2 regions of the Acetobacter papayae genome follow, and region 2 is predicted to be linked to the other one. Evidence: predicted binding sites of a transcription regulator. Region 2 holds the regulator's gene; the other holds the start of a gene.

Region 1 (4,418 bases), on a different contig from region 2:
CTCGGGCGTGGTGGCCGTGCCCATGAGCTGGCGCGACAGGGCGCGGTACAGCGTATCCAGCACCAGAGTGGATTTGCCCGAGCCCGAAACCCCGGTCACGCAGGTAAAGGTGCCAAGGGGAAAGCTGGCGGTGACATCGCGCAGGTTATGCCCGCTGGCCCCTTCGAGAATGATCTGGCGTTTTTTGTCCACCTTGCGGCGCGTGGTGGGCACATCAATACGCCTGCGCCCGGATAGATAGGCCCCTGTCAGGCTTTCAGGCACGCGGGCGACTTCTTCTGGCGTGCCAGCGGCAATTACCTGCCCGCCATTGAGCCCGGCTCCCGGCCCCATATCCACCAGCCAGTCCGCACTGCGAATGGCGTCTTCATCATGTTCAACCACAATCAGCGTGTTGCCCAGCGCCTTGAGCCGCTGCAACGTGCCCAGAAGGCGCTCGTTATCGCGCTGGTGCAGCCCGATAGAGGGCTCGTCCAGCACATACAGCACGCCTGTCAGCCCCGAGCCGATCTGGCTGGCCAGCCGGATGCGCTGGCTTTCCCCACCGGACAGTGTGGCCGACCCGCGTGAGAGGGTCAGGTAATCCAGCCCTACATCGTCAAGGAATTTCAGCCGCTCCGTGATTTCACGCAGGATGCGCTGCGCAATATCCGCGCGTTGGGGGGTAAGGGTGGGCAGCACGGCGGCAAACCAGTCCAGCGCCTCGCCAATAGGCAGGTCGGATGCCTGCGCGATGGTTGCATTCGCCACCCGCACGGATAGCGCTTCGGGTTTGAGCCGTGCGCCATTGCAGGCATGGCAGGGTTTGTCTGACTGATAGCGCGAGAGTTCCTCGCGCACCCACATGCTGTCAGTGGCGCGCAGGCGTTTTTCAAGGCTTTTCAGCACGCCTTCAAACGGTTTGGTTACGGCGTAAGCCTTGCGGCCTTCGCGGTAGGTGAACACCACGCTCTCATCCACCCCGTCCAGAATACCGGTGCGTGCGGTCTGGGGCAGGTCCTGCCAGGGGGTGTCCATGTCGATGTCAAAATGCGCGGCCAGACTTTCGAGCGTTTGTTCCAGCAGGGGGGATTTGGCATCCTTCCACGGGGCTATGGCTCCCTTGCTGAGCGAAAGCCGTGTATCGGGCACCACCAGTATGGGGTTGAAAAAGGTTTCAGACCCCAGCCCGTCACAGGCGGGGCAGGCCCCCTGTGGTGCGTTGAAGGAGAACAGGCGGGGTTCAATTTCCTCAAGCGTGAACCCGCTGACCGGGCAGGAAAAGCGCGAGGAAAAAACCAGTTTTACGGCGTCTTCTTCATTGCCGTCGCGGCGCACTTCTTCGGCATAAACAATGCCGTCAGACAGGCCGAGCGCTGTTTCCAGACTATCAGCCAGACGGGTCTGTATGCCTTCCTTCACCACCAGCCTGTCCACCACCACTTCCACCGTGTGGCGTAGCTTGCGGTTCAGGCTGGGGACTTCGCCAATATCGTACAGCGTGCCGTCCACCCGCACGCGGGTAAAGCCCTTGCGCTGGAGTTCGGCCAGTTCCTTGCGGTATTCGCCCTTGCGGTCACGGATGACGGGGGCCAGCAGCATCAGGCGCAGGCCCTCGGGGAGCGCTACAACCCGGTCCACCATCTGGCTGATGGTCTGTGCCTCGATAGGTAGGCCCGTTGCGGGGGAATACGGCACACCCGCGCGCGCCCAGAGCAGGCGCATGTAGTCATAGATTTCGGTTACGGTGCCAACCGTGGAGCGCGGGTTTTTGGAGGTGGTTTTCTGCTCGATGGAAATGGCGGGAGAAAGCCCCTCGATGGAATCGACATCGGGCTTGCCCATTAGTTCCAGAAACTGCCGCGCATAGGCGGACAGGCTTTCCACGTAGCGGCGCTGGCCTTCGGCATAGATGGTATCGAACGCCAGAGAGGATTTGCCCGAGCCGGAAAGCCCGGTCATGACAGTCAGCCGGTCGCGTGGGATGTCGATGTCGATATTCTTGAGGTTATGCACCCGTGCGCCGCGCACACGAATGGCCTGCGGTCCCCAGCCCTGCGGCAGGGCCGCCTGTGTGCCTGCTGATGGCACAACTGCGGTCTGTGGTTGTGCGGCGGGCGGCAGCGTGGCCGGGCTGTCCTGGTTTTCCGGTATGTCCTGCTCCGGGGTGGCCCGGGTTTTACGCCGTTTTGGTGACTGTGCCATTGAACGCCCTGCCGCTGTTCCTGTTTTGTCCTAGTATGGGGCCAGAATGGCGTTGCGCGCAATCCTTCCCCGCCCGATACCCCTGAGCCCTTGCCCTGTGGGGCAAGATTGCCCATCTAGGACAGCAAGAACAGACACGCCACGGCGCGCCGTGGCCAGAGCAGGGAACAGAACCGATGGAACAGCTGATTGGCCAGCCGGATACGGCAGGCGCACAGGCGGATCTGATTAAGGACGGCACGCAGGACAGCTTTATCAACGATGTGATTGAGGCCAGCCGCTCCGTTCCGGTTCTGGTGGATTTCTGGGCGGACTGGTGCGGGCCGTGCAAGCAGCTTGCCCCCGTGCTGGAAAAAGTCGTGCGTGCGGCCAAGGGCAAGGTGCGGCTGGTCAAGGTTGATATCGAGGCCAACCGCGCGCTGGCTGCCCAGCTTGCGCAGGTGGGGCTGCCGCTCCAGTCCATTCCGCTGGTGGCGGCGTTCTGGAAAGGCCAGATCCTTGACGTATTTCAGGGAGCCCTGCCCGAAAGCGGCGTGAAAAAATTTGTCGAGACGGTGCTCAAGGCCAGTGGTGGTGGCACCCTGCCCGCTACCGAACGGCTGCAGGAAGCCGATACCGCGCTGGAAACCGGCCGGCCGGATGTAGCGGCGGAACTGTATTCCTCGGTTATTGGCGAGGAAGAGGAAAACCCCCGCGCATGGGGTGGGCTGGTGCGCGCCATGCTCGCACTGGATGATGAGGAATCCGCCGCCGCGGCTCTTGCAGACGTGCCGGAAAAAATTACCAACGCCCCCGATGTGGCCGGCGCGCGCGCAGCCCTTGAACTCAAGCGTGAGGGACGGCAGGCGGCTGAAGCCATGGAAGGCATTCAGGCCCGCCTTGCTGCCAACCCCGAAGATTTTGAGGCTCGTTGCGAACTGGCTACGGCCCTGAACGCCGCAGGGCGGAGGGAGGAAGCCGCCGCCGAACTGCTGCATGTCATCCGTGCGGACCGGGGCTGGAAAGAGGGTGCCGCCCGCCAGCAGCTTCTGCGGTTTTTCGAGGCGTGGGGGCATGATGACCCCGATACGCTGGCGGCCCGCCGTCGCCTGTCCTCCCTGCTGTTCTCGTAACTCATGGGCACGCGCGTTTCTCCTTTCGCGGAAGATGATATTCCCCGGCGGATTCCGCGCGTACAGGATATGACGCTGGCGGACATGCCGCCGGAGGTGGGGCTGTTTCCGCTTTCGGGTGTGCTGCTCTTTCCACGCGGGCGGCTGCCACTGAACGTGTTCGAGCCGCGCTATGTGGCGCTGGTGGAAGATGCACTGGCTACCAACCGCCTGCTGGGGCTGATCCAGCCCCGCTGGCGTGAGGAAGATGACGAGGAAAATCTGGCCCCACCCCTATATGGCGTGGGCACGCTGGGGCGTATTTCCTCCTTTACCGAGCGGGCTGATGGCACCTACGCCATTACCCTGTCGGGGGTTACCCGCTTTCGGCTCCTGCGTGAGACCACGCCGCGCCGGGGCTACCGTATCGGGCGGATCGATGCCTCCACCTTTGCGGGGGATCTGAACGAAATCCCCTCCGAACCGTTTGACCGCACCCACCTGCTGGACTCCATGCGCCGCTATTTCCAGCGCAAGGGCCTGGATGCCCGCTGGTCACTCATAGAACAGATGGATGACAGCATGCTGCTGGTCACCCTGCCCATGATCTGTCCTTTCCCTCCGGCGGAAAAACAGGCATTGCTTGATGCGGCAAGCCTGACCGAACGCGTGCGGGTGCTGCAGACACTGCTGGATATGGCCGGGCCGGAACACGAAGGCCCGCCATCCTGAAGGGGCGGCACATCACGGGCAACGGGTCTGTGCTGGCAAGAAACATGTGGGGAAAGCTGTCCATGTCCGATACCGCAACCGCAACCGCGCCCATCGATGCGCGCCTGCTGTCCGTGCTGGTGTGCCCTGTTACCAAGGGGCCGCTGACCTATAACGCCGCCACGGGCGAACTTATTAGCGAAAAGGCGGGGCTGGCTTTTCCCATCCGTGATGGCATTCCCGTGATGCTGCCCGATGAGGCGCGCCGGATCGAAGGCTGAGTTTTCGGTTTTCTGGTTTTTCTTTCGTCGCGGGCGATACGCATGGTTCTGGACAGACGGTGTCGCAAGGTTGGCGGTGGCAGGTTCTGGCACACGGCCATGGGCGGCCTGCTGGTGCTGGGGCCTTTGCTTGCCGGGTGCCGTACCCCCA
Region 2 (4,418 bases):
AGCGCGCGCACGGATCCTGTCGGGCATTGTCGCCTGCGGGCAGGAAACCGTGCCACTCGGCAGCGCGCTTGGGCGTGTTCTCGGCCTTGATGTGCACGCCCGCCGGGCCAATCCGCCTGTGTCGGTTTCCGCCATGGATGGCTATGCCGCCCGCGCACAGGACGCCACAGAAGGCGCTGTACTCCATGTTATAGCCGAAGCCCCTGCAGGCCACCCCACGGCGCATGTCATCCAGCCGGGCGAGTGCGTGCGGCTTTTCACCGGCAGCCAGATCCCCGCCGGAGCCGATACGGTTATCATTCAGGAAAACACGCAGCGCGAGGGAGACCGGATCACCCTCACACACGCCTCTGCCGCAGGCCGGTTTATTCGCATGCAGGGGCAGGATTTCGCTCAGGGCACATGCCTGCTGCAAGCGGGCACCAGACTCGGCCCCAAGGAAATCGGCCTTGCGGCGGCGAGTGGGCATGCGTGGCTGACCGTCACCCGCAAACCGCGCGTAAGCGTTCTGAGCACGGGAGATGAAATTGCCCTGCCCGGCGACCCCGTTCGTGAGGATGGTATTTTCAATTCCGCACTGTTCATGGTGACGGCCTGCCTGCAACAGGCCGGAGCCGAGGTGCTCATGCTCCCCTCCGCACGGGACACCACACGCTCCCTGACCGAAGCCTTTGCCCAAGCGCGCCAGAGCGACATGCTGGTGACGATAGGTGGTGCCAGTGTCGGGGCCTATGACCTTGTCCGCCAGTCGCTGACCGATATCGGCCTCACGCTCGATTTCTGGAAAATCGCCATGCGACCCGGCAAGCCCCTGCTTTCGGGGCATATCGGCTCTACCCCCATCATCGGCCTGCCGGGCAACCCGGTGGCAGCGCTGGTCTGTTCCACGGTGTTTGTGGCCCCCGCCATCCAGCGCATGATGGGCATGGCTGTTGCTGACACGCTCCCCACCGAACCGGCCATACTGGGTGTGGATGTCGGCCCGAACGACCAGCGGCAGGATTTCCTGCGTGCCACATTGTCCAACGCTCCAGCACCCGACAGCCTGCCCGTTGTCACGCCTTTCGCCAGTCAGGACTCCGCACAGCTTCACATTCTGGCGCAGAGCCAGGCCCTTATCATCCGCGCCCCCCATGCCCCGGCGGCGGCGGCAGGGAGCCCATGCCAGATCGTGCGTCTTTCATGACCCGCCCAAAGCCGCAATCACCGCAAAGAAATTGAGCGGAACCACCGGGAAGCAATTGACAGAAAACGAGAACTTACATAGAACAAAAAGCGGGCTTTCCCGATTTTTTCACTTGCTTTCCGGGGTGCGAAATGCTGACACGCAAACAGCACAAACTTCTTCTGTTCATTGATTCGCACCTCAGGCAAACGGGCTTTTCCCCTTCCTTTGACGAAATGCGCGAAGCCATGGGCCTGCGCTCCAAATCAGGTATTCACCGCCTGATTTCGGGGCTGGAAGAGCGCGGTTTTCTGCGCCGCCACCATCACCGTGCTCGTGCGCTCGAGGTCATTCAGTTGCCGGGAGCCGAGGCAGAACTGCCCGCTAACGTAATTCGTGCGCGCTTTAACCGCCCCGCACAGGAAAACGAGCAGGAAACCATCAAGGTGCCGCTCTACGGCCGTATTGCCGCCGGCCTGCCGATTGAGGCCGTGGCCTCCGCAGGGGCCAGCCTGAGCGTGCCTGCGGCCATGCTGGGCAACGGCGAATATTACGCGCTGGAAGTCGCTGGCGATTCCATGATCGAAGCCGGTATCATGGATGGAGATCAGGTGATCATCCGCAAGACCGATCAGGCCGAAAACGGGCAGATTATCGTGGCCCTGATTGATGAAAGCGAAGTCACGCTCAAGCGCCTGCGCCGCAAAGGCGGCATGATTGCGCTTGAACCCGCAAATGCACGCTACGAAACACGGATTGTTCCCGCCGACCGGCTCCGCATCCAAGGCCAGCTCAGCGGCCTGCTGCGGCAGTACTAACCGCCTTCATACACAGGTTCAGCCGCCAGCCCCTCTGGCGGCTCCCCTTACGGGGGAAGCAGCGCCTTACGCGCCAGCAATCTCTGACCATGGCGGAAGCAGGGCTGCCAGCCTCTCCACGGTCGGAGCATCTAGCTCGGCTTCATGCGGGATTTCGGCCAGAATCCGCACCTTACCCTTATCGGCAATCGTACGGCTGTTTTCCGGGTTGGGCGGGCCATTCAGCACCACACCTGCCACGGCAATACCTCGGGCACGCAGGGCCTCAAGGCTGAGCAGCGTATGATTGAGCGTGCCCAGCCCACTGCGTGCCACCAGCACAACAGGCAGCCCCCAACGCTGCGCCAGATCGACCATCATGATCTCGTCCGTCACTGGCACCATCAAACCGCCAGCCCCTTCCACCACAAGCGGTTGCTGCGGCGCCTCCATAGGCAGGGCCAGCAGGGCGGGGTCGATCGTCACACCTTCCGCACGCGCGGCTGCTTCGGGAGATAGCGAGGCCTGATAGGCCCCGGCGGGTGGGAAACACCGCACGCCCTGCCCCTGCATGGACTCTCCCCCTGCCAGTCTGGAAACAGTCGGGGTATCGCCTTCCTCATCCGCAAGCCCGCTTTGCAGGGGCTTCCAGTATAGCGCCTGCCAGCGCCGCACCAGACAGGCCGAAACCAGCGTTTTGCCCACACCGGTATCGGTTCCGGTTACGAACACACCCGCACGCGCCGGGCGTCGGAAACACCCATATGCCAGTTCCCACGTTACGGCAGCGCCGCTTTCCTCAAAACGGGTGGCCACACGCCTCAGCGCCCCGGCACTCATGCCTGAGGCATCTGCCCGCGGCGTATTGGCTCCGGTTGCCTTCAGATGCCGGACAAAATCCAGCCCCGTGCCAAAGGCCTGCACACAGCGCTCAGCCCGCCATACGCCCTGACAAGGATACGGCACCCAAAGGGCCAATGCCGCCATATCCGGGTAAGCAGGCGTTGCGGGCCTCTGCCCTTCCTGCTCACACGCTGTCTGCCACTCGGCAAACGTGCCCGCGCGCAGGGTCGAAACCGCCAGCACGCCACCGGGTGCCAGCAGGCCCGCCAGCCGGTTCAGGGCTTCAGCTGGGTTATCCAGCCATTGCAGCACCAGATTGCCGCAAATGACATCAAACGGGCCGCCGATATCCGGCATAGCGGCGTCCATCAACCGGACATCCACCCGCGTACCCAGCCGGGCAGTGACACGCTCAAGCATCTGTGGGGCGTAATCCGTCGCCAGAATATGGGCCTGCGGCCACAGGGCACATAGCTGCGCACTCAAAAAGCCAGTGCCACAGCCAATTTCCAGCACGCGCAAAGGTGTATGCGCCCGCTCGGCCATAGTGTGCGCCAGATCGCCCGCCAGAGTGCGCGCCGCCACCCGCTGGAGTGTTGCAGCCTCGTCATAGCCCTGCGCGCCATCAAAACGGTCGCGGATATGCGCCTGCCGTAGCGTAACGGGCTGCGGTGTTTCTCCTGTCAAGGAACCGGTCATAACGGCATCTCCCGCATTGTCTGGCGGCACCGCTCCACAAAAGCAGCGCAGGTGTCCGGGTCGGTCTGTGGCAGCAGGTGCCCCCCTTTTGCCCAGAGGGGATCAAGCGTTCCTGGCAGGGACGCCACGGTCATGGCCTGAGGCACGATCGGGTCTTCCTGCCCGGCCAGCACGGCCACACGCCCCTGCATACCTGCCAGCGAGGTGCGGGCATCGCCCTCGCGCAAAAGGGCCAGCCCTGCGGTGAGAGCAGGCACATCCAGCGCCATTTCCTCGGCTAGAGGCGCAGCGCCACAACGCGCGCGAAAATCGTTCACAACGGTCAGGGGAGTCCTGTCCAGTCCCTGTACCATACGCCCCAGCACGCGCGGCGCTACACCGGCGGAAAAATCTGGCCGTGCTGCAAAGCAGCCAAAAGCATTGATCCCTGCCAGAAAACTGCCTTCCGGTAAGCTCACCTGACTGGCCAGCCACAAAAAGCCCAGTGAATGTCCTACGGCCAGCACAGGGCCACCCGCCTGACAGAACGCCGCCAGCGATGTCGGGTCCACCCCCTGCCCGCCGCCGAAAAAGCCTAAATCGGCCACGGTAACATCAGACCAGCCCAACCTTTCGCGCAGCGGGGCCCAGAACGCAGGTCCAAAACCCCAGCCATGAACCAGCACCACACGGGGGTCAGTCATGAGGCAGGCTCCGGCTGGCCTGTATAATGGCTGTAGCCAGCGCTTCCACCTGCTCATGGGTGTGGTGTGCATGCAGCACCACACGCAGGCGACAGGCACCCGGCGGCACCGTGGGCGGGCGAATGGCTACGGCCAGAAAACCAGCCTGTTCGACCGCACGGGCAAGCGCCAGGGCATCCTGTTCGCGCCCGACAATAACCGGCACGATCTGCGTGGATGACGGGCCGACAT

Evidence for each region. Region 2 encodes LexA, which represses DNA repair genes until DNA is damaged. Its sites were predicted from a motif close to TGTTCTANNTANGTTC; they were not measured.
Region 1: uvrA (excinuclease ABC subunit UvrA) is a predicted target of LexA. The motif match lies at 2,200-2,215, and genes of this name have one in related genera.

What each region holds. Positions count from the first base shown of each region.
Region 1 is NZ_JBDNWF010000044.1:1,836-6,253, reverse strand. It holds gene uvrA (excinuclease ABC subunit UvrA) at 1-2,184, opposite strand, end outside; gene ABF757_RS11010 (tetratricopeptide repeat protein) at 2,361-3,296, shown strand; gene ABF757_RS11005 (LON peptidase substrate-binding domain-containing protein) at 3,300-4,007, shown strand; gene ABF757_RS11000 (Trm112 family protein) at 4,070-4,267, shown strand; gene ABF757_RS10995 (hypothetical protein) at 4,310-4,418, shown strand, end outside.
Region 2 is NZ_JBDNWF010000001.1:25,052-29,469, reverse strand. It holds gene ABF757_RS00110 (molybdopterin molybdotransferase MoeA) at 1-1,186, shown strand, start outside; gene lexA (transcriptional repressor LexA) at 1,318-1,983, shown strand; gene bioD (dethiobiotin synthase) at 2,050-3,504, opposite strand; gene ABF757_RS00095 (alpha/beta fold hydrolase) at 3,501-4,187, opposite strand; gene ABF757_RS00090 (aminotransferase class I/II-fold pyridoxal phosphate-dependent enzyme) at 4,180-4,418, opposite strand, start outside.